4 regions of the Zhongshania arctica genome follow, and region 1 is predicted to be linked to each of the others. Evidence: predicted binding sites of a transcription regulator. Region 1 holds the regulator's gene; each other region holds the start of a gene.

Region 1 (7,698 bases):
CTCATTTTTTCTAGCTCTCGGAAAACTCAAAAATACAATATGGCCATTCTTTTACGCTCTAATGACTGCTGCTGGGCTAAAAAATCCAAACCTATAATTGACGGGTTCTTGATCACCAGCACAGTTAACTTATAGCGCGAGCTTAGCCCTAATTTTCTCGGCAACACCGGCCGGCAGGGGAATGTAGCCATCTTTAACAACAACTTCTTGCCCCTGCTTAGATAGCACTAGCTTCACAAATTCACGCTCTAAAGGCGCCAGTGGCTGGTTGGGCACTTTGTTTACGTAAACATACAAGAAACGTGACAGCGGATACCTACCCGCCGTCGCATTATCTGCGTTAGCTTCTACAAAACCGCTTTTATTATCTTTTGCGAGCGGAATGGCACGTACGCTGGAGGTCTTGTAACCGATGCCAGAATAACCAATACCATTAATTGATGTGGACACAGATTGCACCACAGATGCCGACCCCGGCTGTTCATTCACGCCGTTCTTAAAATCACCTTTGCACAGTGCTTTTTCTTTAAAGTACCCGTAAGTACCAGACACCGAGTTACGACCAAACATTTGAATATCGCGCGCCGTCCATGCATCGCGCATTCCTAAACCACCCCAGGTGTCGACATTATCGGCGTGACCACATTTATGGGTACTAGAAAATACCGCATCCACCTGCGCCATTGTCATCCCGCTAATCGGGTTATCTTTATGTACAAAAATAGCCAATGCATCAATCGCCACCGGAATAGCTGTTGGCTTGTAACCGTATCTTATTTCAAAGGACTCAATTTCCTTATCTTTCATTTTGCGGCTCATCGGTCCAATATTCGACGTAGCCTCGGTCAAAGCTGGCGGCGCCGTTGACGAACCCGCGGCTTGAATTTGAACATTAACATTGGGATAGAAGCGCTTGAAATCTTCGCCCCATAAAGTCATCAGATTTGCCAGCGTATCAGAACCTACACTAGACAGATTACCGGACACTCCCGAGGCGGTAACATAGTCTGGAAGCGCGGCATCAACTTCTGTCAACGCCACAGCAGTCATCGACGTTAACACCACAACGCTGCCAGCCAAATATTGTTTAATGTTCACACACCCACTCCCAAACTCATCAATTACTTCCACGCAGCCACTCTATAGCCCAATTATGACAAGTTTGTGACGGCTAAAAGGGAAAAATACACTTTTATTACAAGGAGACTGGCACCGCAGCCGACCTAGGGAAGACACAACTAAACACACTACCTTTATCTGGTACGCTGCGAATACGTAATTCGGCGCGATGCCTAATTAATACGTGTTTAACAATCGCTAAACCAAGCCCCGTGCCGCCGGTATCTATAGAGCGGCTTTGATCAACACGATAAAAGCGCTCAGTAAGGCGCGGAATATATTGTGGCTCTATACCTATACCCGTGTCTTCCACTTCGAAATAGGCGTGGTCATCATCCTGATACCAACGCAGAGTGATCGTATCGTTTTCCGAAGTGTAGCGAGCAGCGTTGACTGCTAAGTTTGAAAACGCACTACGTAATTCATTAGCATTGCCGCTGATCGCAATAGTGTCGTCACATTCAATAACAACTCGACGAGCGCCTTTTGCGGCTAACTCACACTCCTCTCTAATCATCTCCATTAAGGATCGCAGTCGAATAACCGCGTCGTCACCCGCCTTCGGCAACGCCTCTAGACGCGACAGCAGCATTAGATCCTGAATCAGCATATGCATACGCCGAGACTGCTGTAGCATCTGACTTACCGCGCGATCCCAACGCGGGTTGTCGCCACCGTGGTCTGCGAACGTTTCAAGATAACCATTTATCACTGTAAGCGGGGTACGCAGCTCATGAGAAACATTGGCAACGAAATCTTTGCGCATCTGTTCCAAGCGCTGTGTTCTTGTCACGTCACGGGCAAATAGCAAACGGTTGCGCTGACCAAAGAAGCTCAAGCTAATGCTAAGACTCAAATTACCATTAACCGGCGACATCATTTCTAAAGGCGCTTGATAATGCTCACCCTCAAAATAACGCAAAAACACCGGGCTTCTAATAAGATTAATCAGTTGGCGGCCAGTATCATCAGCCTTCCGCAAGCCCAGCAAGTCATGGGCGGAGTCATTACACCACTCGATATTGCCCAACGAGTCTAGCATCACGACGGCATCTGACATTGAAGCAAATGACGAGTGAAGGTAGTCAATCATCGCACGTAATTTTGCGGTATTCTGCGTTGCATCGCGCTGCATATCATAAATAACATCAAGAACCTGCCCCCACATACCCATTGCCTCCGGAGGCTCTTTGTCTGCACCGCTGTAGAGCCAGTCTGACAGGTGCTGCAGATTCCTTAACAACCATGCACACGCTAGTAGCGCCGCGACAAATAACGGCCAAATTCCCAAACCATAGATTTCGCATGCCCCAGCCACCGCCGTAATAGGTAGACTGATGCGCAATAATTCTGTCTTCCAGTTGTAGTAACGCATTAATTACTTTCGCTAGGCGCGGACACCGGTGGTAGAAAAGCGGTAACCCGTGCCTCTCACTGTTTGGATTAACAAACCGCAATCGCGCTCTTCTGTTTGCAAGGCTTTGCGAAGGCGACGGATGTGCACATCGACGGTACGCTCTTCAACGTAAACATTACTCCCCCAAACTTGATCGAGTAATTGCCCGCGGCTATAAGCACGTTCTTGGTGGGTCATAAAAAACTTCAACAATCTGAACTCTGTTGGCCCCATTTCCAAAGGCTGGGTGTCGACAAAGACGCGATGGCTGCCAGGGTCCAATTTTAAGCCGCCGACCTCTATCGTCTCTTCCTCTTCACGACTGCTCGAACGTCGCATTATGGCCTTAATTCTTGCCATCAGCTCCCGTGAGGAAAATGGTTTGGTGATGTAATCATCGGCACCAACATCTAAACCTTGTACCCGATTGTCTTCATCATCTTTAGCAGTGAGCATAATGACTAATTGATCACGCGTGAGCTGATCTCTGCGTAAACGACGCAACAACTCCAAACCGCTGGTAACAGGCATCATCCAATCTAGGAGCACTAAATCTGGGCGCTGATCAACGATAATACCGTGTGCATCCTGTGCATTACTTGCCTCCAGGCACTCATAGCCGGCTAGTTCAAGCCCAACACGGATCATTTCCCGAATTGCAGCCTCGTCGTCGACAATCAGTATGGTGGTCGCTGTCATCCCTCTACCCTTTTTGAAAAATATTTGTAAGCAGCATTAAAACGACATTTGGTGACAATTTTATGACAAGCAGCTTTTCTGTGGATTAATCAAACACCACGGTCTTATTACCAAGCACAAGTACACGATCTTCCAAATGGTTTCGCAGCGCCCGTGCCAACACCGATTTTTCTACGTCTTTGCCGAGCCTAACTAGGTCGTCTTTGCTGTGCCTATGTGACACTCTGATGACATCCTGTTCAATAATCGGGCCTTCATCAAGCTGCTCCGTCACATAATGACAGGTTGCGCCGATGAGCTTCACGCCTCGATCAAAAGCCTTCTGATAGGGGTTTGCGCCGATAAATGACGGTAAAAAACTGTGATGGATATTAATCATTCGGCCCGTGTATTCGCGGCAAAACTCAGGCTGAATAATTTGCATATAGCGCGCTAAGACAACGCAATCAGCCTTATAATCGCCGGTCAGCGCCATGATACGAGCGTGCGCGGGGGCTTTATTATCGGCATCTATCGCAACGTATTCGAAGGGAATACCATGCCACTCCACCATGCTCCGCAGGTTTTCGTGATTAGATATCACACAGGGAATATCGCAATCCAACTCACCGCTGTGCCAGCGATGTAAGATATCTGCAATGCAATGAGAGGCGTGACTGGCCAAGATGACCACTTTGCGCTTCACCGAAGAATCCACCAACTCCCACTGCATACCGTACTCTGCGGCGATCGGTGCGAAGGCCGAACGACAGGCGTCCACCCCCATACGCAGCGAGTCGGCGCGAATCTCGTTGCGCATAAAAAACCAGTTGTTCTCGGCGTCTGCGTGGTAGTTTGCCTCGGTTAGCCAACCACCTTGATCAGCGACAAACTGGCTAACTCGCGCCACAATCCCAACCCGGTCTGGGCAGCTAATTACCAAACGATAAGTGTGATCCATGAAACCTGCCTAGTCCTTCTCGTCAAACATTAAAAACCTTAAGTCGCTGTTATGCCTTATTCAAAATACCACGCAAAGCCTGCGGCAAATCAGCGGGCAACACCACGGTTTTAGCATTCGTCGAGGTTGATAATTTCACCAGTGCATCCGCGTATTTTTCACCCAAAAGATACAGGACAGGCAAGTCTTTATCACCAACGGCCTCTGAGACTAGGGTTATCGCCGCGCCACTTGCTTTTGCCAACACCACTTGCGCTTGAGCATCGCGACGAGACGCCTCTAAACGACCATCCGCCTCCAGAATTGCAGCTTGTTTTTCACCCTCGGCTTTCGTCACTGCCGCGCGACGCTGGCGCTCTGCAGCGGCCTGCTCTTCCATTGCAGACTGCATTGTCATGGACGGATTGATATCCTGAATTTCCACGGTTTTAAGGGTGATACCCCAATCGGAAATATCATCAGAAATTGCCGCTTTTAATTTGGCCTTAATTTGGTCCCTAGATGACAGCGCTGAATCCAAGGCCATTTCACCGATAATAGAGCGCAAGGCTGTTTGGACCAGATTCTGGATAGCGAAAATATAGTCTTCTACGCCGTAAACCGCTTTCTCCGGAGACACAATATTAATGTAAGCCACCGCGTTAGCGATGATGACCGCATTGTCTTCGGTTATCACTTCCTGCGAGGGGATATCAAGAACAATATCTTTGGTGGTTAGTTTGTAAGCAACGATATCGATATAGGGAATAATAAAATTCAAACCTGGATTTAAGGTCACATGGTATTTACCCAAGCGCTGTACAATGTGTTTATAACCTTGCGGCACGGTGCAAACACCTTTTGCCAGGGTCACCACCACGAGTATTGCCAACGCCACTACAACTGCCAAGCCTTCCATCGTCTATCTCCATCAATGAGCTATCTTTTCAAACCGATTCTTTTGGTGACTGCACACCAGCAATAGCGAGCCTCACTATAAGCGAGTTACCAGACACATCTTCAACCGCCACCCGGTCGCCAACTGAAATTGGATCGCGACAGATGAACTCCCACTCATCGCTACCCAGCATAGGAATAGAAAACCGCAGCGTACCGTGACCAAACTCTGAACCCAACTTAATCACCATGGCTTCCTGACCCACCACCTGCTCACGGGACATGCCAGACAAGGTTTTATTTTTCATTTTCGGATGCACAAATTTGAACCAGATGGCCAAATCAATCACCGACATCACCACCCAAACAAGCAGTTGAACGCTGAATGGCATATCGATCGCCGCCATTATCAGCCCCACTGCGATAGCGCTGGCGCCAAACCAAATCATCACAAAACTGGGAACAAAAATCTCACTCGCCACCAGTAACATACCAAAAACCATCCAATGCCAGTACGCAATATTGGTGTTTAACCATTCCATTTTATGCCCCTTTGCAAACCGCCCATTAACATGACGCCTATTTATCAATCATTTCTTAAATTATTCAAGCACTTACTGCGCGATTTTATATTTTCGTACCAGGCCATTCAGGCCAGCAAGAAGTCAGATTATCACGTATAATGCCCGCTCATTCAGAATTCTGCGTCCGCACCATGTCATCAGTTATGCAAACTCCAAAAGTTATATTCAGTCACCGCCCCTATTGGGCGGAATGTTTCGGCACCGCAAATTACCTCCCAACCTCTCGCGAAGAGATGGACGCCCTCGGTTGGGATAGTTGCGACATCATTATTGTGACCGGTGACGCCTATGTCGATCACCCTAGTTTCGGCATGGCAGTTATTGGCCGCGTATTGGAAGCGCAGGGCTTCCGTGTCGGGATTATTTCCCAGCCAGATTGGCAGTCAGCAGAGCCTTTCAAACAACTCGGGCAACCCAATCTCTTTTTCGGTGTTGCTTCTGGCAATATGGACTCAATGATTAACCGCTACACAGCGGATCGCCGCCTGCGCCATGACGATGCCTATTCACCGAATAACGAAGGCGGCAAACGGCCTGATCGTGCAGTTATCGTCTATTCGCAACGCTGCCGCGAAGCCTATAAAGACACCCCTATTATTATCGGCTCCATTGAGGCCAGCCTTCGCCGCATAGCGCATTACGATTATTGGAGTGACAAAGTACGTCGCTCAGTACTCCTCGATTCACGCGCAGACATGCTGCTATACGGGAATGCTGAACGAGCAATTATCGACGTTGCCCACCGCCTTGGTCGCGGTGACGCGATTGACACGATTACCGACTTGCGCGGCACCGCATATGTATTAAGAGATATCCCCGGCGGCTGGACGGTCATCGATTCAGCAAGCGTTGATCAACTCGGCAAAGTGGACCCCATCACCAGCCCCTATGTAGATACTAGTGCGACTGAGAGTTGCAAAAAGAATGAAGACGAGCCCAAGGCCGTCGAAGAGGTTCAAGCGGTCCGTATTATAGACCCATTACAAGCGCGCAAAATCGGTACCGACGCAGCAAAGACTGTTATCCGTTTACCAGACTATGAGCTTGTCAAAAAAGACCCGGTAAACTATGCGCACGCCGCCCGAGTTCTTCACCTTGAAACCAATCCGGGCAACGCCCGCGCGCTCGTTCAGCGACACGGTGACCAAGAAGTATGGCTAAATCCACCGCCAATTCCGCTTACCACCGAAGAGCTAGACTGGGTTTTTGAATTACCTTACCAGCGCAAGCCCCATCCTGTTTATGGCAATGCGAAAATCCCCGCCTATGACATGATTCGATTTTCGGTCAACATCATGCGCGGCTGCTTTGGCGGCTGTAGCTTCTGTTCAATTACCGAGCATGAAGGCCGCATTATTCAAAGCCGCTCACACGAATCTATCGTCAAGGAAGTTGAGAAAATCAGGGATAAAACCCCAGAATTTACCGGCGTTATCTCCGACTTAGGTGGCCCCACGGCCAATATGTGGCGCTTAAATTGTAAAAGCACCGAGATTGAACAACGCTGCCGCAGACTCTCTTGCGTCTATCCGGGTATTTGTAAAAGCCTGAATACCGATCAAACACCCTTGATTGATTTATATCGAGATGTGCGCTCTTTAGAGGGCGTGAAAAAAGTATTAATCGCGTCAGGCCTGCGCTATGACCTCGCGATAGAAACCCCTGAGTACGTAAAAGAGCTAGTGACTCATCACGTAGGTGGCTACCTAAAAATAGCACCGGAACACTCTGAAGAAGGCCCGCTTTCAAAAATGATGAAGCCGGGTATGGGCAGCTACAATACTTTCAAAGCAATGTTCGACAAATATTCGAAACAGGCAGGGAAGGAACAATATTTAATTCCATACTTTATTGCAGCCCATCCGGGAACTACCGATAAAGATATGCTTAACCTCGCCATGTGGCTTAAAGGCAACGGCTTCAGGGCCGATCAAGTGCAAGCGTTTTATCCCTCGCCAATGGCAAATGCCACCGCCATGTATTACTCCGGCAAAAACCCCCTTAAAAAGGTGTCTCGCAGTAGCGAAGATGTGGTTAGCGCGAAAGGCCTAAAACAGCGCCGATTGCACAAGGCTTACCTGCGC
Region 2 (7,698 bases), 800 kb from region 1:
AACCGCCGGTCTGCCGCGCACCGCGGCGGGCTACGCCAGTGGCATGTCGGTGGGAGATGTAACTTACTTTGGTAGGCTGGCTGGTAAAGCCGCAGCAGAGGCTTAAACTGTATGATGCCCAAGCCCGCAATATGCGCGGGCTTGGGCCGCAAGCACCGCAACCATTCCCCGCACCATACAAGCCCTCATAGGTATAATTATCCATAGCCACCCCAGCCTATGGAGGCAACACTTACAGCATTAATAAAGCTCAATTGTTCATACTTTCAGCAATCGAAACACGATGTATTCGGCATAGCATATGACACATTCGGACGCCCAGAAGACCACCAACCGGATGGAGCAACAAAAACCATTCACTATGGGAAATCTACATTGGGCTCACTGGTTAATTGTTGCGCTATCCCTGTTAATGACCATTGCTGTTTGGCAATACTCAAAGATTCAAATCCAAGAAAAAAATGAAAACCGATTCCATCGCGAAGCCGAACAGGTCATTACATTAATAATTGAGCGCCTGCAAAAATACGAAGATGCCTTATGGTCAGGTGTTGCGACTATTAAATCCCATGAAGACACAATTAATTTTTCGCAGTGGCAAAGTTTTTCCAGCGCACTACACTTGCCGGAAAAATATAAAGGTATAAATGGTATTGGTGTTATTTTCAATGTACCCGATACGGCACTACCAGACTATCTACGAAGACAACAACAAGATCGTCCCGACTATCGCATTCATCCAGCACATCAAAACGTCTACCGTTTCCCCATCACATATATAGAGCCCATGGCCGACAATCTTAACGCCGTCGGCTTAGATGTCGCACATGAAAGTAATCGTCTAAAGGCCGCGCTTAAAGCCCGAGATAGTGGTCAGGCACAAATTACTGCCCCTATTTATTTGGTGCAATCCGAAGAGCGCACGCCAGGATTTTTGTTCTACGTACCGTTTTACAATTCGACGAATGACAGCGACTCTGAGCTCATATATGAAGATGGCGACTTAGCAATAAAAAAACGCCAACAACAATTCGCTGGCATGGTATACGCCCCCTTTATTGTATATAAACTAATGCAAGGCACACTTGAAAAAGCTCGTCGACACGTTGGGATCACCATTAGTGATGACGGCTTCTTACTCTATGACGAAAACCACAAAAATGATAAGCGCTATGAAAAAGGACCACAATTTCAGCAAGCCTTTCCACTAGAGGTCTACGGCAGGAGTTGGTTAATCACTATCAGAAGTAGCTCTGCCTTTAGAAATGAGACAAGTAATAACCAACCCACATTTATACTGGTCTGCGGTATTATTATCGATGCCATGCTATTTTTTCTTTTTATAATTTTAAGTAATGCGAACCGCCGCGCCACGAAGCTAGCCAACTACATGACCGAAGGGTATCAAGCTAAATCTCTAGAATTAGAACGAAATATAGAGCGCTTAAAAGAAAGTAACACGGAACTCGAACAGTTTGCATTCGCGGCTTCGCATGACCTCCAGGAGCCACTTCGAACACTGACAAGCTTTACGGAGCTACTAAAAGATGAGCTTGGGAGCAACCCAGATAAACCCCATGTTATCGCTTCGATAAAATACATCAGCGAAGCCGCCGAACGCATGCAATGCCTTGTACTGGGACTAATGTCATATAGTCGAATTGGTCGCGAGCCGGAACTTATGTCGGTTGACTGCAATGATTTACTGGATGACGTCCTCAGCGACTTAAGCGTAGTCATCAAAGAAAATAATGTAAAAATAGTCCGCGCCACACTACCAGTCATTCTTGCGTTCCCAACAGAGTTACGTATGCTTTTTTTAAACCTAATTAGCAACGCTATTAAGTTTAAAAACCGAGAAACGACACCGTGTATTACAATTTCATCTAAAGAAGAAGATGATCATTGGCTTTTTTCAATCACGGATAACGGCATTGGCATAGATCCAAAACAATTTGAGCACGTCTTTCTAATCTTTAAGCGACTACATTCACAAGACGACTACCCGGGCAGCGGCATTGGTCTCTCAAAATGTAAAAAAGTCGTCGCGCTTCATGGCGGTAAGATTTGGGTAAGTTCAAAGATTAACGAAGGCAGCACGTTCTTTTTTACCTTAGCGAAATCGCCAAAAAAGTAATCTTAGATTTGGCTACACGGGAATCGCCGACAAAAAAACCCGCGCAAGCGCGGGCTTTTACTAACCGGCTTGAAAATTTAGAGGATGTCGCCCAGGTTCAATAACTGGGTTTCACCATTGCTATCATCAACACCGTCATTATCGTTCACCATCAGTACGTCGCCATTTTTCATCAGCGCAATACCTTCTATCTTCTCAGTAACAAGACCGCCGGTCGCCAACATATCTGGCATGACATCACGCACCAGGGACTTGCCTACGATGGCGCCATCGGCTAAGCCAGTGGTATCAAACTTATACAAACGTTTGATTACCGCATCTGGTCCACCTTGGTTGTCACGCTCGATAACTAAAAACTCACCGCCACCAATTGAGGTGATTTCGGATAAGCCAACCCAGCCACCATTTTGCGATTCTACGGCATCAAGGGGATAGAATAAGAACGACCAGCTAGCTGAGCCAATATCATAAATACCAATACGCACATTGGCTTCACCTTCCCAGGCACGCTGGAAGGCAACATACAATTTACCCTGGTACTCGCTAACACCTTCAAAGCCGTTTTTACGCTGCAGTGCATTCACTGCGGGTGGCAATGTCACCGCCTGCTGCACAAGCCCTGCCGCATTAGTTTTAATCAGCAGATTCATGCTTTTCACCGGACCATCAACCGCGTTGCCTGAGCCTTCCGACGCTATCCAAACACTGCCATCAGCAAGTTTAGCCACACCTTCTGGATCAATATTTACGGTCTTATCGGCATTGATCGCACTCGCGGGTAGCACACCAGCTGGCAGTGCGGCCAAAATATCGTTGCCGTCAGTGATGTGGGTTTCTTTGGTAATCACTGCGGGCTCCTGACTCACATCAAGAGTGAAGATGCGGTTCTTCTGGTAAAAACTGTCATCCACCGCGTATACCAGATTGCTATTAACTGGGTCTGCTGACAGCCCAGATATAGCGCCCCAAGAGATAGGCGAGCCATCCAGTCGATCTGCAGAAATCACGGTTGGGTAAGCAGCGGGCGCACTACCGTAGTAGTAGATATTCAGCGTTGAGCGAATAACATCTTCGCGACTGTCCTTCTCACTGGCAACCACTAAGAGATTGCGAGATGGAATTGCCAAGGCACCCTCCGGCGCAACACCAGCAGGGAGTACTTGCTTAAGCATTGGCTTGGTGAAATCTGCAACGTCATAGACAAACACCACACTTGCGCGCTCGGAGTTTACAAACAAATAGCGCTCGCTTCCAAATACGCCAAACTCAGCATTCTCTGGCTCATTGCCTTTGTTTTCAGAGCGACCCTCGGGGTAGTGACCATAGCGTGCCGTTAATTGATCTAAACTGTTGCCAGCTTCATAGACCACGTCACCGGCGGTGTTAAATACGCTGAAGCTGCGGCTACCGCCGTCTAGATCACCTTCGTTAGCAGTCACAAAGTATTCAGTAGACAACCAGCTAACGCCATCTGGTTCACGCAAGACCGCATCTAATGATTGGTTCTGGGAAATGATATCGTCTTCATTAGCGTCTATGCCCGTGAGATCAACCGTACCCGCGCTGAAGTGATTTACGATGCTGCCATCCACTAAATTAACTAAAACAATGTGGTTGTTTTCCTGCAGTGAAACTAGCGCAATATTGTCGCTATTGATGTCGACAAACTCAGGCTCTGGATCGCTTGGGTATAAATCAGCCAAACCGGTAATGGCAACCGTTTGTGTTGTCCACGTTGATGGCTCGCCGCTTAAATTTACAATCACAATATTACCAGCGGGTAATTGCGGTGGTGCGCCGTTGCCAAGGTCTTCGTCGCGTTCGTTTTCAATGACGACAACCGCGTAGCTGCCATCTGGGCTCACGGCAACCGAATCTGGCTGACCGCCAACATCAATACTGCGCACTGCGCTGCGGCTCGCGATGTTAATTACGTCTAACGTGCCTGACACATTAATGAAGTCTGCAGAGGTATTCACCCCAACCAACGCGAATTCATCTTTCACCGCAACCGCCGTGGGCTCACCAGACAAGCCTAAAACGCCTAGTACCGATGGTTTGGATGGATCGGCAATGTCGACAAAGCCAATGCGATTGGCGGGACTGTCGGTGTAAATCAAGGTCATACCGTCGGTGCTGGCAGCGACAATTTCTGCTGAGGTTTCATCGTCGGAATCGCAGTTGGCATCATCTTGAAAGCAAACTGGGAATGCCGCAATACGGTTAAAGTTTTTCGCTTCGTTTAATAAGGTTGGTGCGCAGATATAAGACGTGTCCGTTACTTCGCCGTCCGCCAGAACATCATCCGCATTAGTATCGCGGCCTGATTCAACCATGACTCCACCGCTGAAACACTGCGCGTTACCCGCCTGCAAGCTGGTTTGACGAATCAAACTGTTCAGACCATCGCTACCGTCTGCGCCATTGGCACCGGCACTGCCTAACTGACCATCTAAACCGTCGCGGCCGTCATCGCCGCCACAAGCAACAAGAAACAAGGGAGTCGCTATAGCGATGCCCCAAGCTAAGGCTGTCTTTTTGATTTGCATCCTTCCTCCAAGTATAAAACGCGAAATATTAATCGCTTGAGAGTACAGAGGGATTGCGACAAAACACTGACAGTTATATGGCAGTAAAATGGAACTTATATGACAGAGAGGTTTATTGATGACATTAAAAATACACAATAAAAAACCAGTCCTTGCCGAGGAGGGGCCTTAGCAAGGACTGGTTTCACATTTCAAATCTACTTAGTCTTGATATCCGCTAATGTGTTTAGCGGCCTGATATGCAAAGGTCATTGCTGGCCCCAAGGTCGCACCCGGTCCGGGGTATGTCGGCAAGACTGCGGCACTGCAATTACCAACAGCATACAAGCCGTCTATTGCGCTACCATCTTCCTTCAGCACTTGCGCATTGGGATTGGTCGCCAATCCGCCCTGAGTACCAAAATCGCCGGCCTCTAGGCGCATGGCATAATAAGGTGCCTCGTCGATGGCTCCCAAGCAGGGGTTAGGCTCAAAACGCGGGTCGCCGTAGTAACGGTCGTAGGCAGAATCGCCGCGGTGAAAATCTTCGTCCTTACCGGTTTTAGCATAGCCGTTCATTTTAGCAACGGTGGTCTCTAGGTTGTCGGCGTCGATACCTAGCTGTTCTGCCAGCTCGCGGACGGTGGCCGCTTTACCCACTAATTTGGTTTCGAACCATTCTTTGGGGATAGTCCAGTCCGGCTTTAGGGACGCAGTCATCAGCGGCCCAACAATATAGTCTCGGCGAAAGCGTGCATCGAATATTTGATACATGGGCGAGCACGGCGCGTCATCGCTATGCTGCTTATACAGATCCTTTTGGAAGGCCATATAGTTTTGTGACTCATTGGCAAAACGCTCGCCGCGTAAATTGACAATACAGGAACCGGGATAAGACTTTTCCATAATACTTAAACGTGGCGCCGGCTCACCGGGAACAGATACCGTGGTGCACCACCAAGCGCCATCCATCAAGCGCGTAGCGGCACCCAAGGCCAAGCCCTGCTGAATAGCATCGCCAGTGTTGCCCTCTACCCCGCCGCTCCAGTCAGTGCTGGTTGGCGCCGGCAAATATTGCTCACGCATTTGCTGGTTGCGCTCGAACCCGCCTGCCGCCAAAACGACGCCTTTACGAGCTTGTATCCGCATGGATTTACCATTGCGGCTGACAACGGCCCCCACTACGCGGCCGTCCTCTGTAATAAGCTCCTGCATGGGCGAGCTTGCCCACATCGGCACATTGCGCTTTTTAAGCGAATACCAAAGTCTGGCTACGCCCGCCGCGCCGGTACATATTTGGCGGCTGAGACCATTGCCACGAAACCACCACCCCAGGTCAAAGGCCCATTGCGCGACCAATTTCATTGTTAGCTTTATCCAACCCGGTCCCTGCAAGACCAATAGGGCGGCCTCGACCTGGGTAAAATAAATTTTGCTGAACATCCGCATCATATGATGACTTGGCCGCAGGCGTTGGACGTCATCACCTAGCAGAGACGAGTCAAATCGCTCTGGCTCCATTGAGCGATGACCGGTTCGCGAACCTTCAATATCGGTGTAGTAATCTGGGTAGTGTTCTAGGGTTTCATAGCGCACATCGCTGCGCTCATGAAGAAAATCGATCATTTTGGGACCGTTGATCAGATAGGCATCAACCATATCTTCAGAGACCGCCCCCGCAGGCGTGGTGCTGAGCAAATACTGTTTAGCGTCTGCAAAGCTATCTTTCGCCCCGGCTGCCTTGGCGTAGCGGTTATTGGGTATCCATACACCGCCACCAGAGGTTGCACTGGTGCCGCCAATCTTGGCTGATTTCTCGACGATGAGAACATCACTCACGCCCATTTCGTAGCAGCTCAGCGCGGCAGTTAAAGCCCCGTTACCACTACCAACGACGAGTACATCAACGCTATGATCCCACTTTGCTACTGTCATTATTTTTATTCCCACTAACTTATTTGGCCTTGATAGGCTCGATCCGCGGCAAAAACCAAAGGTCATCAATTATCGTAAAAAACCCTTCAATAGCCGGCTATCATAAACCGCCGGCATTGCCAGCCCTATCATCCGTCTGTATTAGCTATATACAATGGATGGAGCTGGCTAGGGCAGGACAACATTCAATATACGCCGATGTTATACCTTCAAGACGTGACCCAGCGATATAATCTAGGCATTTAACTCAACCCTTACCTTAATTACGGCCAGTGACTATGACCCGCTCTAAAGCCAAGACTTCCCTCGCACCATCGCTTTACCAGCGCTTTCTAGAACGAGCGATTATTCAACACGCCTCAATAATGGCCATTGAAGAAAGATTACCAACAAATTTAGACAAAGCTGCACTGATCGCGATTAAAGATGACCGCTACTTAGCAGAGATGACAGCCTGCGTATTTAGAGCCGGCTTTGTGTGGCGAATAATTAGCCTAAAGTGGGAGGGTTTTGAGACCGTATTCAATAATTTCCTTCCCATTTGGGTGGCATCGAGATCACCAGAACAGATAGAAGATATGGCGACTGATACGCGCATAGTGCGCAATTTAACCAAAGTGAAATCGGTGCAGGAGAACGCCCTATTCATTCTGGATGTACAGCGTGAATTCGGCAGTTTCGGTCGCTTTTTAGCCGATTGGCCAGAGGACGATATTGTTGGATTATGGACATACCTCAAGAAACACGGCAACCGTCTGGGCGGTAACTCAGGGCAATACTTTTTACGGTTTATGGGAAAAGACACTTTTATACTCAGCCGCGATGTCTGCACAGCATTGTGCGCCGAGGGTATTGTCGATAAAACAACGATCACTAGTAAGCGCGATCTAGCCGCGGTACAAGCCGCCTTCAATGAAATGCGCAGCGAAAGTGGCCGCTCGTTGTCAGAACTCAGTATGATTTTGGCTTTATCGATTGGACCAGCTTAAGCCGTCGCTGCAACATAGAGCCGCTGAGTCAAGCTGAACACCATTGCACCCCATTAAGTGGGGTGCAGGCTTAGGGCACGACTATAGCGAGACGCGATTACGCTTAAAT
Region 3 (7,698 bases), 1.1 Mb from region 1:
TGAGCCGGGTGGTGGTAAAGACAACGATCCTTGGGGTGGAAAAAACCAGGGGCCGCCAGATTTGGATGAAGCGCTTAAAAAGCTTCAAGAAAAGCTTGCTAGTATTTTCGGCGGAGGTAAGAAATCTAACGGAGGTAATGGTGGTGACATAAAAATAGGGGCAAGCACGCTAGCGATAATTGCCGTATTGGCGGGTGTTGTGTGGGGTCTGTTTGGCTTCTATCAGGTTGATCAGCAAGAGCGCGCGGTCGTATTGCGACTGGGTGTGTATCACGAAACCGTGATGCCAGGTTTGCGTTGGAATCCGCCGCTCGTGGATGAAGTGAATAAAATCAACGTCACTAAAGTGCGTGGTGTTACCAGTCGCGGTCAGATGTTGACCGAAGACGAAAATATCGTTGATGTCTCGCTGTCTGTTCAGTACACAGTGGTTGATCCTGCGAACTTTTTGCTGAAAGTGAAAAGCCCCGAGCTGAGCTTGGAGCACGCCTTGGAGAGCGCCCTACGCCATGTGGTTGGCAGCTCAAAAATGGATCAGGTTATCACCGAAGGTCGTGAGCAGATTGCGGTTGATACCCAGCAGCGTTTGCAGCGATATTTGTATACCTACCAAAGCGGTATTTTGGTTGCCAAGGTCAATATTGAAGACGCGCAAGCGCCATCGCAAGTGCAGGATGCGTTTGATGACGTAACTCGCGCCAAAGAAGACCGTGAACGCCTAAAGAATGAGGCTGAAGCGTACGCCAATGGCATTATTCCAGAAGCTCGCGGTGCTGCTCAGCGTCAGTTAGAAGAAGCGCAGGCTTATAAAGAGCAGGTTGTTGCCAGATCTGATGGTGAGGCGCAGCGTTTTACAAAACTATTCTCAGAGTATCGCAAGTCACCTCAGGTAACTCGTGAGCGTTTGTATATAGACGCTCTAGAAACCTTATATAGTGATGCAACAAAAGTCATGGTCGATGTCGACGGTGGCAATAATATGATGTATCTGCCGCTCGATAAATTGATGGATAAGTCTGTCACTAGTCGCAGTGGGTCTCAAGAAGACCTCGATATTCGTGCCTTGACGGATAAAGTGGTTGAGCAGTTACGCCGCGACACGCAGACCACCCGCAGGGAGGGCCGTTAAAATGGGTAATCGTTCTTTTACCATCGTAATTTTGTTGCTGGGCGCACTCGTACTGGCATTTAATTCTCTATACATCGTGCGTGAAACCGAGAGAGCTGTATTGCTTAAATTCGGTGAAGTGGTTGACCCTGATATTAATGTGGGTCTGCATATTAAAACGCCGTTCGTGCATATGGTACGTAAGTTTGATCGTCGTATTCTTACCCTAGATGCGCCAACGCAGCGGTTTTTAACCATTGAGAAAAAGCCGCTGGATGTCGATTTTTACGCTAAATGGCGGGTAATCGACACCAAGAAGTTCTACACGGCGACCAATGGTGAAGAAATTCGCGCCGAGGGCTTGTTGGCCCAGCGTATTAATACTGGCTTGCGGAACAAATTTGGTGAGCGCACCTTCCACGAAGTGGTGTCAGGTGAGCGTGATCTGTTAATGACGGATTTGACACGCGATCTTAATCAGATCACCACCGATGAGTTTGGTATTCAGTTAGTGGATGTCCGCGTTAAACGTATTGATTTACCCTCGCAGGTTAGTCAATCGGTATTCGACCGGATGAAGTCTGAGCGCGAGCGTGAAGCGCGCGAGCAGCGTTCTACGGGGCGCGAGCTAGCCGAGAAAATTCGTGCTACCGCCGATCGTCAGCGCACAGTTATCAGTGCAAATGCTTACCGCGATGCGCAGGTGCTGCGTGGTGAGGGTGACGCGCTTGCGGCGAACACTTATGCTGCCGCCTATAGTGCTGACCCAGAGTTCTATGCCTTTGTTCGCAGCTTGGAAGCCTATCGGGCCTCCTTTAGTAATAAAGGTGACTTGCTGGTTGTCGATAGCAAAAGCGAGTTTTTCCGCTACCTGAAACAAGGTGCAGATAAGCAATAAGTTGTCTTCGCACTCCTCGCTACGGCGGGGTAGTGTGATATCATTCTCCTATCCGGGCTGATCCGAGACCGAAACGTCTTTGGGTAGCTCGGATTTTTTATGTTTGTGGCAGGCGAAACGCATGTGGCAGGAACTGTCAGTGGCTCTCAGTCTGGTACTTATTATTGAAGGTGTATTGCCATTCTTAAGCCCAGAACGCTGGCGATTAATGGCATACCGAATGGCAGATATGGACACTCGTAACGTTCGTATTGCCGGTATAATAAGTATGTTAGCGGGCCTCATATTATTGAGTGCGCTGCGATAAAGTCTGATAGTCGATCAAGAGAGCAAAAATCGCATATGACTTCGGTAGATCGTTGGCTACTTCCGGACGGTGTTGAAGAACTGTTGCCCGCGCAAGCGGCACAGGTAGAGGCACTGCGTCGGCAACTTTTAGACCTATATAAACGCTGGGGTTACGAGTTGGTGATTCCGCCTATGTTGGAATACACCGAGTCCTTATTGGTGGGCCTTGGCAGTGATATTGACTTGCTGACCTTTCGGGTGACCGATCAACTTACCGGCAGGATGATGGGTTTGCGTGCAGACATGACGCCGCAGGCTGCAAGAATAGATGCACACAGCTTGGGTCGCGATGGTCCCGTGAGATTGTGTTATGCAGGCAGTGTGCTGCATAGCAAACCGAAAAAGCCATTAGCGTCGCGCTCGCCTATCCAGTTGGGTGCTGAATTATACGGTGACAATAGTCCGGCCAGTGACTTAGAAATTATTTGCCTGATGCTGGAAACCCTGCGGGTTGCTGGCCTTGATGGTATTACCTTAGATACTGGTCACGTGGCTATATACCGTGCGGTGATTAAGGCGGCCCAGCTAAATGGGGAGCAAGAAGCGCGATACTTCGATATTTTGCAGCGTAAAGCCAAGACCGAACTGCTGGAATTTGTCGCCTCGCTAGCGGTTGATGACAGCGTTGCCGGGCATCTTTTGGTATTAAATGAATTGCACGGCGGCAGCGATGTTCTGGTTAAAGGCCGGCAGGTGTTCGCTGATATTCCCGAGGCGATTGACGCCATCGCGAGTTTGGAGCAGTTAACCGAAACCTTGGCGCAACGCATTCCCGATTTGAAATTCTATTTTGATCTGGCTGAATTACGTGGTTATCACTACCATACTGGCGTGGTGTTTTCGGCCTTGGTCCGCGAACACGGTCAGGCGCTGGCGTCGGGTGGTCGATACGATGATATTGGTCAAGTGTTCGGGCGTGCGCGCCCGGCCACCGGCTTTAGTATAGATTTAAAGGCCCTACTGGGTTTGTTGCCCTCGCTTACTGAGTCGGCAGCGATATTTGCACCATATGATTCCAGTCCTGCGCAGTGGCAGTTTGTGCAGTCTTTGCGCGAGTCTGGTGAGAAAGTGATTTGCGGTTTACCGGGGCAGGATGCCGACGCGGCATGCGATCGGGTAGTTCGCAAAGTGAAAGAACAGTGGTGCGTAGTATCACTGAATTAATTAGGCTCGTGATTGCGAGTCAGTGTATTCACCTTTATCCAGAGAAGCGGATATGAGCAAGAATGTAGTGGTGCTGGGCACCCAGTGGGGCGACGAAGGCAAAGGTAAGATCGTCGATTTACTTACAGATCAGGCTAATGCTGTTGCGCGTTTTCAAGGGGGCCACAATGCGGGTCATACCTTGGTTATCGGCGGCGAAAAGACAGTATTACATTTAATTCCGTCGGGTATTCTCCGCGAAGGCGTAACCTGCCTAATTGGCAATGGCGTGGTATTAGCGCCAGATGCCCTGTTAAAGGAAATGGCTGAACTTGAGGCCAAGGGTGTTCCTGTGCGTGAGCGCTTGCGCTTGAGTCCAGCCTGTCCCTTAATTCTTCCCTACCATGTTGCCTTGGACCAAGCGCGAGAGTTAGCGCGTGGCGAAGCAAAAATTGGTACCACAGGCCGTGGTATTGGCCCCGCCTACGAAGACAAGGTGGCGCGCCGCGGATTACGTTTAGGCGATCTTTATAACGCTGAACGGTTTGCGGTGAAATTAAAAGAAGTGATGGAATATCACAACTTTATGCTCACGGCTTACTATAAAGTTGAAGCCGTCGACTACCAAAAAACCCTTGATGACGCTCTGCGTATGGCAGAAGAGATGCGCTCAATGGTCACAGATGTCACCGGTGCACTGCATAAGTATCGTGAAGAGGGCGCAAATATTCTCTTCGAGGGTGCGCAAGGCTCCTTATTAGATATCGACCATGGAACCTATCCATTCGTCACGTCTTCTAATACCACCGCGGGCGGAACGGCCACGGGTAGTGGTTTTGGTCCACTGTATCTAGACTACGTATTGGGTATCACCAAGGCGTATACCACTCGGGTTGGCAGTGGTCCATTCCCCACCGAATTGTTCGACGACACCGGTGCCTATTTGGCCAAGAAAGGTCATGAGTTCGGTGCTACCACGGGTCGTGCGCGGCGCTGTGGTTGGTTTGATGGCGTTGGCTTGCGCCAAGCGGTGCGAATCAACAGTGTAACGGGTTTGTGCCTGACCAAGTTAGATGTGCTGGATGGCTTAGAGACAGTTCGTATTTGTGTGGATTACAAAAATCCCGCTGGCGAATCTATTGCGGCACCATTCGACTGTGAAGACTACGACACCATCACCCCAATCTATGAAGATATGCCGGGTTGGCCGGAGTCGACTGTCGGCGCGAAGTCTCTGGAAGAGCTGCCAGAAAGAGCCCGCGCCTATATCCGTCGTATCGAAGAAATCGTCGGCGTACCTATCGATATTGTGTCTACCGGGCCTGATCGAGTGGAGACTATTGTCTTGCGCCACCCTTTCGCTTGAGAAGTTAGTTAGCAAAAAAGCCGCTGATACCAGCGGCTTTTTTATATCTGCTAATTAAGGGGGCAGCCAATACACGTCTGCTTAAATCAATACAAACTATGCCTTTAGTCTGTAAGCGATACCACCGCGCTTTGCAGGCGGTTTCCTAAATATCTCCCTCGGCTCGAACAAATCCCCGTCTTACCCTCCTTAAAGTTGTCACATAACTGCAACATACTATTCATATATATGTCACCAACTCGCCCTACCATACGCTACATAAATTAAATCCTAGAAAATCCTTAGAGTTGGTTTGGAGATAGTTATTATGAAAAAGATTTTTGCACTAACAGCAATGTCATCTGCCTTGTTACTGGCAGCGTGCGGCGGCGGTGATATTAATTTGAGCCCGACGACAATCGATAACAGCCAAGATAATAGCCAAACCACGAGTGGCGGTGGCAGTACTAATCCCTGCGCTTCTTATGTAGAAGCTGGTCAAACCTTCCAGGGTCAGGTAGTTGGCGGTGATTGTTTTTACCCAGCTAGTTTTGTTAGCTCAAACAACGCTATTACTGCTGACACAATTACTTTTGCAGCTATCGCTGGCGTACATGAGTTCGCTGACAGTCTTTTCATCGGTGAAGATATTGACGCAACGGCGGCTGGAAACGGAACCCGCATTCCACAGGAAGGCGAAGGCACTAAGCTTACTATAGAAGCTGGTGTAACTATGGTATTCAGACGTCCAGAAAGCTATGTACGTATTACTCGTGGCTCGCAAATTTTTGCTGAAGGTTCAGCCGGCGCCCCTATCATCTTCACTGCTGATGAAGATATTAATGGCACAGCGACCGAAGACGATCGCGGCCTTTGGGGTGGTCTGCAAATTAACGGCAACGGCCAAACGAATAAATGTCATGACGGCACCGCGACAGGTTCCGGTACCGGTACAGTTAGCGATTTTGCTGCTACGGCAAACAACGTCCACAACTGTAACCAGGTAGCGGAAGGTCAGCCTGCCACTTACGGTGGTAATAACAACGCTGAAAACTCAGGTGTGCTGAAATACGTGGTTGTTAAGCACGCTGGTTTTGAAGTTGTTGATGGCAACGAATTGAATGCGGTTACCTTAAATGCGGTAGGTAGCGGCACAACAATTAGCCACGTACAAACATACACATCTCAAGATGATGGTTTCGAGATGTTTGGTGGTGCGGTTAACTTGGATCACATTGTTGCGGTAAACGTCGGTGACGATTCAATCGACTACTCTGAAGGCTACAACGGCAAAATTCAATACGCCGTGGTTGTTCATACTTCTGGTGCAAACCGCTGTATCGAAGGCGATAACACCGGCGGTGGTCGCAGTGACGCCTTTACGCCAACGACCAATCTTATTATTTCTAACTTGACCTGTATTACTTCTGACATCAAACAGGATGCCGGCGTGAACTCAACGTCCAAAGGCGATTCAGAAGGTCCTTTGTTCCGCGAAGGTGCTTACTTCCAGATGTATAACTCCATTGTGACATCTAATGCCGTCGCGATGGCGAGCCAGGAATGTATGGAGCTGGATAACTCTGAAGGTCCAGAAACGATTAACGCGGCCAAAGCAGGTATCAGTAAGGCGAGCAGCAACGTTATTGCTTGTGAAGAAGCGACTAAAGCTAGTGGCGCAACTAAAGGTGCATTTGACCTCGTCAACTGGTTAGCGGGTGGCGGCATAAACGCTGATACTCCAGTAAATGCTAACACTAATAATGTGATCATTACCGGCGCAGATATCCCAGCTCAAAGCTTAATTGTTGATGGTGTTGGTACTCGCGATTACCGCACTGCCGCGGCAATTACCGATGCGAATGGCGTTGTGATCTTTGATCAAGCCACTCAGCTTACCGATGTGTCTGCTGTTGATGCATACTTTGACGCGCCAACTTATCTTGGCGGCGCGACTGCTGGTGATGACTGGTTGAATGGCTGGACTGTAGGCTTAAGCGCGCCACTTAATCCCTAAGTGATAAATGGCTATACCCTGTTAGACAGGAAAGGCGGGCTGCGACCCGCCCATACAGCGCTAGAACGCCCTCCACTCGCGAGGGCATTTTCCTGAGCACTTAGGATTATGATTATGCTAACTAAACGATTTGCGCGAAAGCAGCTTTCTATCGCCGTCGCTATTGCGACTGCTGGGATTATCACCCCAGTGATGGCTCAAGATTTCGCGTCAGATGACAGTGAACTATTTGCGCCAACAGCCTTGGAAGAAGTGGTGGTGGTCGGACGTCTACAAAGCGTCGCAGCCTCATTGACCGACGAGCGTCTTGAATTACCTTACGCGGCCGATTTTCTTGGCTTTGAAGCGATATCACGGGCAGGGGATAGCACAATTGGTGCGGCCTTGCGACGTGTGACTGGTGTGACCCTGGTTGATAACAAATTCATTTATATCCGCGGTCTTGGCGAGCGTTATAGCAACGTGACCGTAAATGGCGCAGCGGTGCCATCGCCAGATTTAGCACGTAGTGTTATTCCTTTAGATTTATTCCCCGCCAGTATTGTTGAGTCTTTGAAAGTTCAAAAATCTTGGGGCCCTGAGTTGCCAGCAAACTTTGGTGGCGGTGCTATCGATATTCGTACCCGCAGCGTTCCCAACGGTCCAATCGCTTCTGTCAGTATAGGCACAGGTTTTAATACTGAAAGTGATAATGGCTTGACCTATCCCGATGGCGGATCTGGCGCCATGCCTGTGGCTTTACAAAATGCTATTGGTCGCTATAAAGGCGATCTATCGAAAAGTAATATTTTCGATATCGAGAATAATGCCGGCAATACCGTTACCCGTGACGAAGCTGA
Region 4 (7,698 bases), 410 kb from region 1:
AGGGTAAGGCGAATGCTGCTAAGTACCTGGCTGAAAATCCTGAGTCTGCTGCGGAGATTGAAGGCAAGATTCGGGAAGAATTACTACCAAAACCCACTGTTAAAAAAGTAGCTGATGCAGTGGAAGCTGAGTAAATTGATATGCAGCTAGGCAGAATGATTTTTCTGCTTAGCTGCTCTTCTAGACCGTATGGAAAGTTTTTTACTGCGGCTCGCTGTCCTCATCCGTTTCAATGCTGAGAGAAAAGGAACTTGCTTGTTCTTGCTTCTCTATTTCTTCAGCACTTCCCTCTGGTATACCACGGCTGCTACGCAGCTTTATTTGAAGCCGTAAGTTATTTGCCGAATCCGCATTTTTTAGGGCATCCTCAAAGGAGATTTTGCCGCTTTCGTAGAGTTTGAATAAGGCCGAGTCGAAGGTCTGCATGCCGGCATTTTCAGATTTACTCATAATCTCTTTAATCGTTTCTATCTCACCTTTGTGGATTGCCTGTGCAACCGTGGGTGTGCCTAGCAGGATTTCTATTGCCGCCGCCCGTTTGCCATCCTCAGTGGGTACTAAACGCTGTGAAACAAAGCATTTCAAGTTAAGTGATAAGTCGAGTAATAGCTGATTGCGCCTTTCCTCGGGAAAGAAGTTAATAATTCGATCCAGTGCTTGGTTGGCATTATTCGCATGGAGGGTAGAGATACACAGATGCCCGGTTTCAGCGAAGGCGAGGGCGTGCTCCATCGTTTCGCGATCGCGAATCTCGCCAATTAGGATTACGTCCGGGGCCTGTCTCAAGGTGTTTTTAAGAGCTTGGTGGAAACTTCGGGTATCCATGCCTATTTCACGTTGATTGATAATGCTGCGCTTATGCTTATGTAGAAATTCAATGGGATCTTCAATGGTAATAATGTGGCCGCTGCTATTGGTGTTGCGGTGGTCTATAAGGGCAGCGAGTGAGGTTGATTTTCCGGAGCCGGTCGCACCCACAAAGAGGACTAAACCGCGTTTAGTCATAATGACGTCTTTTAGAATAGGTGGTAGACCTAGCGCATCAACATTGGGGATGTCGGTGACGATATTTCGGGCAACCAGTGAGATTTCGTTGCGTTGTTTGAATATGTTTACCCTAAAGCGGCCGACGCGGGGAATATGGTAGGCCAAATTCATTTCTAATTCTTGCTCAAACTCTGCTACCTGCTCACTGTCCATCATGGCGTAGGCAATCGACTTTATTTCACCGGGAAGAAAGGGCTCTTTGCGGAGAGGCTTTAGCTTGCCATGAAATTTCGCACAGGGTGGCGCTCCAGTACTAAGAAATAGATCTGAACCGTCGTTTTTGGCTAGGATTGTTAGGTAATCGTCAAAGGTCATAGCTGCTTCTCGTAAACTGGCATTGATATTGTATTGTTATCATGAATGTCTAAAAAGTTCGGCCGGGTAGCGGCCTTATTCTTGTCTTTCTGTTCAAGCTAAAATAAATATTGATGTTCTCTTTAGACTAGCAGAATTTCTGTACTAAATTTGTTTAATCCTTGTCAATGAGTTCGGTCTGCGTATTACCGTCGGGCTGTGTGAGCATTCAGGCGGTAGTGTTCTTTGGCAAAGGGATCAGTGTCACCAAAAAATGATAGACTAGATGTCTCTAGGCTTGATTATCAAGTTGCAGATTAGTGTTCCATCGCTGAGGCAAAATATTAGGTTTTGCGGCGTATATATTGATTATTACGGCAGTCATTGCAATGCATAAAATTCTCCAAAATTTGAGAATGTCACTTAAAAGCGATTGGTTTTTTTATAGCTGCGTCTTACTCTATATTTCAGGTGCTTGGCTTATAACGCACTACTATGAGCTTGGCGATCGGTTTTCTATACTTATCTATATCAAGCTTGCATTGTTCCAGTTTATTCCATACGGAATGTTGTTTTACGCCGCCTATATCGTTTTCGTCATGATTAGAATCCGACCCAATAGATTGATGTCATATTTATACAACGACCTTTTGAATTGGCTCAAACGACCTTCTACTACACGGGGATGCTTGAGCCTATTAGTATTGTGCATATTCCTATCGGCAATGACGTCCTTCAAAGCAGTAATTCCTGAAATAAACTCATTTAGCTGGGACCCCTTGTTAGCGGATGTCGATAATATCATCCATGGTGGGTTTGCACCTTGGGAGCTTATCCATCCCTTGGTGTCTTGGGCACTCATTACTCGTATTGTCGATATCGTTTATGGCTTGTGGTTTATTGTCATGATGACATTTGTAGTTTGGTTTTTGTTTTCTTCTAATAATGATGTGCTTCGTAAACGATTTATGAGTAGTTATATCTTGTGCTGGATAATAAATGGCAGTGCGCTTGCGGTCTTGTTCTCATCAGTAGGTCCCGCTTTCTATGCGCAGGCATATCCTGATCTTATAAATCCGTTTTACGCATTGATGAATTATCTTCACAGTAGCAATGTTGAATATCCTATTTTGGCTTTACAGGCTCAGGAACAGCTGTGGACACTTTATCAAAATTCTACGCTGAGCCCGGCGGCGGGAATATCCTCCATGCCAAGTATGCATGTTTCGGTGGCGACTCTTATCTTAATAATAAGTTGGCGGACTAAGAGAGTGATGCCGCGAATATTTTCTAGTGTGTTCTTTGTTATGATACTAATTGGATCAGTACACCTTGCCTGGCATTACGCCATTGACGGCTATTTGGCGATAATGGTGACCGTACTAGTTTGGAAATGTAGCCAATATCTAACCCGCAATATGCCAGAGTAGCCCCGTATAATTTGTAGTGACGGGCCACCGTTTTGGCTAGTGCCCCGGTTGTTAGTAATTTTATAGTGGTAATTAATTTGTTAGTCTCACCTTGTCGTTCTCACAGGTCAGTGCGGCGCCTACTTCGGCGTTGGCTAAGGAGACACCAAGCGTATCCAGTAGCTCGTTTACCAAGGGGTCTAAGACAGGAGATAGCGCGGCGGCTAGAATGCCATTAATATCGGAAACCAAGGTGCTAGCGGTAGCTCCAACTAGACTGAGTACGCCACCTAGTAAGTTCCCGTTGCTAGGCTCATAGAACTGCAATTCAACGCCGGTAAGTGTGCTAGCTATACTTGCTACCGGGTCGTCAGCAGAAAACGCCTGAAAGGAATTTTCAATATCGGCTTTCACATCGGGTAAATACGTGTCATCTGGGTTATTTTCAAACGTTGCTAAACTCTCTGGCCCGTCGCCAAGGATTGTTGTGTCTAACTTGAGGCCGATTCCGCCGCCCGCAAATGCTTGTCTATCAGCTAACGCTTTGTCTGAAGTCCAGCCAGCCCCACGCTGATACTGGTAACTGCATCCGAAGATAATGACACAGGTTTTTCTTACGCGAATGGTACCAATATCGATTAGGGGTATTGGATCTACTGTTAATGGATCACTAGAAAATACATTGCTAGAAGCATCTTCGGTATCTGTGCCGAACTGTCCCAGCGCGACCGAGGCTACCGAGGTCGACACGTCGGCGTTCAAGATTTTAGTGCCATCCATATCGCAGTCTGCATCGATAAGGCGAGCTTCGCCACTACCAGCAGTAATGGCAATATCAATTCGCGGCGAGGCCAGAATTTGAATATCAACCTGATCCTTTTCATCAACGCATGTGACAAGACATAAGATATCGCCAAGCGCTCCGATTAAATTGAGCGAAAGAAGGCTATTAACAACATTGCTTACATCGGAGACGAGGGGTGCCGACAGTAAGGCGGTGAGATTATTCAGTAGGGCTCCCACAATCGGCAAATCAAGTGAAACAAAGGCTTTTACTTGTGCGGTATCCACATAAATAGCATTGTTGCCGTAGGGGTCGACCGCCGCAAGGTCTGGGTTGCCAATAGCGGTTTGGGCTGGCTCGGTGACTTTTAGGCGAACCGTCGCGTCAGCAATACCAAGGGCGACGTCAACGTCGGCAGCAATACTACTGTTGCTATTGGCGAGCTGAATACTACTTTCAACTAACTGCATTAGCGGTAGATTAACATCCAGTGAGGTCTTGGAAGCATCATTTTGTATCGCTAAAATCTCGGCGAGATTTATATTTGGTGTCGCCAGCGGAATATCTGCAGATATTGATTCTAAGGCGCTAACTGCCACTGCACTTGCCCCGTCGGCACTCAATACATTGGCGCCAACGTCGAGTAGATCCGCTAGACTAATACTGCTAGTGAGGAGACTGTCGTAGTCCCCAGCGGTTACGCCAACTTCGGATGCTAGTGCATCGAAGTAACTGAGAAGATTAATATTGGTGTCAATTAGGCTTTCCCAATCGCCAACCGTCAAATTTAAGGTGGTTCCGAGGAGTCCGCCTAAAACCGAGTTTAGTAAACCGCCGTCTACGGTAGCGATACTAGAACGGATTGATAGTAGGGCGGTTGGCTCGCATGCCTTGGCGGTTGCGCTTGCGCTCAGATTGACTGTGTTGTCGTCGCTGGGAAGTAATTGTTCAAATAGTGAGGCGGGCACACCATAGGACAGCACAACCGTGACAGCGTTTCCATTTCTGGTCACAACGACGCCACTGTTAGTATCATTGCCTCGGAAATCATTTCGACTAGCAGACAGCACGTTCATATCCGCTATCGTTAACGACTCAACATCTAGTGAATGATCCCGACAATAGAGTAGTGCGGTCTCCATTGCGGCTAGATCAGCATTTTTTTGCAAGGAGCGCTTTTCTAAATACAGGCGCCCGGTGTCGGTAACTACAGCGACAAAAGTTAGTAAACTCAGCATCATTAACACCGCGAATAGTGTTGTTACTCCGCGCTGATAATGAGGTAGCCTGTCTCGTGTAAGTCGCTGTGCTTGCATGCTAGTTACTCTTCCGTGAACGTGTCTGAACTAAAGCGCTCTGGTATGGGTCTCGAGAAGCTTTTCACGTAACGCTCGTAAATTTGTGTGTTCACTTTGCCGCTCAGGTATTGTTCCTCGGTGCTCGCATTTTGCCCTGATCGTTGCACGTCAAGTAAACGGTGGGTCGCTGTTTGCGGCGTGGTGTTCGGCGTGTAAATAACCTCTGGCTCAGCAAAGGCGGTGGCTGAAAGCACAGAAGCTGATAGTAAAAGCATTGCTGGTAAAATTTTCATAGTGGAGCTCCTTTTTTGAAGTTATTGCTTCCAGCGAGTACTGGTTCTTTAAAAGCGTTAGCTTGGGCAAGTAAATTGCGGAATTCTGATGACGGAATGTCGTTATTCTTCGCCATGCGAAGGGCCGTTCGGCTGTCACCGTCTAAAATCAGGCTCATAACCATATTGCGAATGGCAACCGGGTGGCCTGGTTGTAACTGGAGCGCGGTCATAAACTCACGTTGCGCTCCCTTAAAGTTCTTATGCGCTAGTAAAATAAAGCCGTAATCATTGCGAATGTCGGCATTGCTGGGTGCTAGGCGGCGCGCTTTAAGCATTTGTTGGTGCGCCTGTGGAATATCACCACGGGTCGCTAAGATCTTCGCCATACCGGCGTGGCCAAAGGCGGCCATGCAGCTTAGGCTTAAATTGCGGTAACTTGTGTATGCCTCATCTAGCATGCCGGTATTGCGCTGAGCTTCGGCACGCAGCCTTAATACTCTCGGTGAGCTATCTGGCGCCTTCTCAAGATACGCTAGTGCCGAGTAGTACTGCTTTTCAGTTATCTGTTGTTCGATTAAATCGAGGGTGACACTTTCTTCCTTGCTAATCGGTACATTGCAATTACTAGCTGAAACTTGTTTAGTCGCAGGCATATTGGCACAGCCGCTAGTAATGATCAGCGCGATGAAACAAACTGAGGCAGATAATTTATTCACGTAAAACTCCTTCCTTAGTTGCCGAGATTACCTAGTGCCAGTGAAATTGACATAAGGGCTGGCCCGGCTACTACGATTAAAAGGGCAGGGAATAGAAATACCATCATGACTAGGGACATCTTTCCTGACATCTTGTTAACTTGCTCTTGTAGGTCTAGCTTTCTGCGGTTTTGGAGCAGTTTGTAGAGCTCGTCGAGTGCTTTATCTATGCTGCCACCGGTGATTGCTTGCTGGCGAACAACAATTAGGTATTCTTTGAAACCCTCAGCATTTGTGCATCCGATAAGCTCATACAATGATTCTTCCTGGCTCTGTCCGGATTCAATTTTATTTACAGCGAGCTGCAATTCCTGCGAGCAAGTCGGCGCTAAATTGCGGAGTTGATCGCATATAATCGCCAGTGTTTTTGGTAGTGATAAGCCCACGCGCCATAGCATCCTTGTTGTTTGCACCAGTATCAGGGTTTCTTGGTTAAGTTTCTCTTGGCGACTCTCTGCGATTTTCTTTAGGAAGAAATACGCCGAGTAAACCAACAACACAAAACCTGCTGTAATGACGAGTAGTATGGTTGTTGCGGGGGTGCCATTGAAATATGTATATATACCAAGACAGGTAGCTGTGCAGATAATCGCAATGAGTGTTATGGATATTGCATTAACTTGCTGCTGGGTGTTCAGCAATCCAGCGCGTCTTAATAGTTGAGACAAAGATGCTATGTGGGTGTTCTCTTCCCGTAACTGGCGCCACATATCTTTTGAGCTAAATTCAAATTCTGCTGGTTTTCCAGATGATGCTGTCTCTACGTGCGCAATAGCCAGCAGCAATACGGGAGCTGTACAGAGTATCACCGCGCCGATAATGTAATAGAGGTGGTGTGCTTCCATGTTAATTCTCCTTATGCCCCAATTGATCGAATCATGCGCCACAAAACAATAACCCCAAGCACTTGCATGACAATGGCTATAATTAATGTTTGTTGACCGCCTGCGCTGTTCCACATATCCGTTAGGAACTTAGGGTTATTAAAAAAGGTGTAGGCTGCAATGCCAGGCGGCAAGGCGGCAAGAATCGCAGCCGTCACTCTGGTTTCGCCTGTCATTGCGCTGAGCTCTCTTTTTCCGGAGTCCTGCATTCTTAGAATATCGACGATGTCATCGAGAATTGAGCGGATACTGCCACCGTATTGTTCATTAATACGTAAGGCGGTTGCCAGTACATCAAATTCACTCAACTGGTTAACACGTGCTTCGCGTTCAAACGCTTGATGAAGATCGTAACCGTAGTGGACACGGCGAACGATTCGTCTCATGACCGTACCAAGTGGACGCTCCAGTGTTTCTACCGAATCGGCAAAGGCGTTTTCCACTGAAATACCCGCGGAGAGCCGGCGCGTGACCTGATTAATAAATGAGGGTAGCTGGCTTAGCATTTTTGCGCGGCGCTGCGCGCCAATAATTTTCACCATTGAATACGCAGTAAATAAAACTCCTGCAGCGGCGAGGACGCCAAGTTTCAAGGGCAGGATAAGTAAACTTAGGGCGATTCCCGTAACGGTGATAGCTATCGCGCCATAGACAATGGTCGGTGGTAATTCAACGCCATTGCTACCCAGGTAGTTCTCTAGTGCCGCGGGTAGCTGAGAGCCTGCATCTGCTACTATTTCGTTTTCTGGGGTGGCTGCTTCTGATTCCCCGCCGATAAGCATAATTACCACGAAGGCCAATCCGGCTAGAAGTAAAGCGAGTGCGATCCATAACATAGCGTATTTCCTTAAGCTCAGACCTTGGCTAAATCGGGGGCGCGAGCTGAGCTCTTAGTACCATCAACGCGCAGAACTTTCCGGCTTGCGTCATCGTATATAAATATATCTTTCAG

The links. The regulator PhoB, encoded in region 1, activates phosphate uptake and scavenging genes when phosphate is short. The targets are predictions, from matches to a motif close to TGTCATAAANNTGTAACA.
Region 2: AB4875_RS06055 (esterase-like activity of phytase family protein) is a predicted target of PhoB. The motif match lies at 4,774-4,791, and genes of this name have one in related genera.
Region 3: AB4875_RS04705 (beta-helix domain-containing protein) is a predicted target of PhoB. The motif match lies at 5,060-5,077, and genes of this name have one in related genera.
Region 4: AB4875_RS11605 (phosphatase PAP2 family protein) is a predicted target of PhoB. The motif match lies at 1,969-1,986, and genes of this name have one in related genera.

The regions. Positions count from the first base shown of each region.
Region 1 covers NZ_JBFRYB010000001.1:2,127,874-2,135,571, reverse strand. Annotated here, with positions in the region: gene AB4875_RS09695 (ABC transporter permease subunit) at 1-5, opposite strand, end outside; gene AB4875_RS09690 (PstS family phosphate ABC transporter substrate-binding protein) at 130-1,098, opposite strand; gene phoR (phosphate regulon sensor histidine kinase PhoR) at 1,196-2,494, opposite strand; gene phoB (phosphate regulon transcriptional regulator PhoB) at 2,507-3,214, opposite strand; gene purU (formyltetrahydrofolate deformylase) at 3,300-4,154, opposite strand; gene AB4875_RS09670 (SPFH domain-containing protein) at 4,204-5,052, opposite strand; gene AB4875_RS09665 (NfeD family protein) at 5,081-5,572, opposite strand; gene AB4875_RS09660 (YgiQ family radical SAM protein) at 5,758-7,698, shown strand, end outside.
Region 2 covers NZ_JBFRYB010000001.1:1,326,156-1,333,853, reverse strand. Annotated here, with positions in the region: gene AB4875_RS06065 (FAD-dependent oxidoreductase) at 1-106, shown strand, start outside; gene AB4875_RS06060 (CHASE domain-containing protein) at 338-2,137, shown strand; gene AB4875_RS06055 (esterase-like activity of phytase family protein) at 2,215-4,686, opposite strand; gene AB4875_RS06050 (FAD-binding protein) at 4,888-6,600, opposite strand; gene AB4875_RS06045 (DNA-3-methyladenine glycosylase I) at 6,879-7,589, shown strand.
Region 3 covers NZ_JBFRYB010000001.1:1,032,109-1,039,806, forward strand. Annotated here, with positions in the region: gene hflK (FtsH protease activity modulator HflK) at 1-1,129, shown strand, start outside; gene hflC (protease modulator HflC) at 1,131-2,006, shown strand; gene AB4875_RS04690 (DUF2065 domain-containing protein) at 2,128-2,313, shown strand; gene AB4875_RS04695 (ATP phosphoribosyltransferase regulatory subunit) at 2,349-3,518, shown strand; gene AB4875_RS04700 (adenylosuccinate synthase) at 3,571-4,863, shown strand; gene AB4875_RS04705 (beta-helix domain-containing protein) at 5,171-6,859, shown strand; gene AB4875_RS04710 (TonB-dependent receptor domain-containing protein) at 6,974-7,698, shown strand, end outside.
Region 4 covers NZ_JBFRYB010000001.1:2,536,780-2,544,477, reverse strand. Annotated here, with positions in the region: gene recA (recombinase RecA) at 1-134, shown strand, start outside; gene AB4875_RS11610 (PilT/PilU family type 4a pilus ATPase) at 202-1,362, opposite strand; gene AB4875_RS11605 (phosphatase PAP2 family protein) at 2,031-2,771, shown strand; gene AB4875_RS11600 (pilus assembly protein TadG-related protein) at 2,844-4,850, opposite strand; gene AB4875_RS11595 (DUF3613 domain-containing protein) at 4,856-5,125, opposite strand; gene AB4875_RS11590 (tetratricopeptide repeat protein) at 5,122-5,823, opposite strand; gene AB4875_RS11585 (type II secretion system F family protein) at 5,838-6,707, opposite strand; gene AB4875_RS11580 (type II secretion system F family protein) at 6,719-7,582, opposite strand; gene AB4875_RS11575 (TadA family conjugal transfer-associated ATPase) at 7,600-7,698, opposite strand, start outside.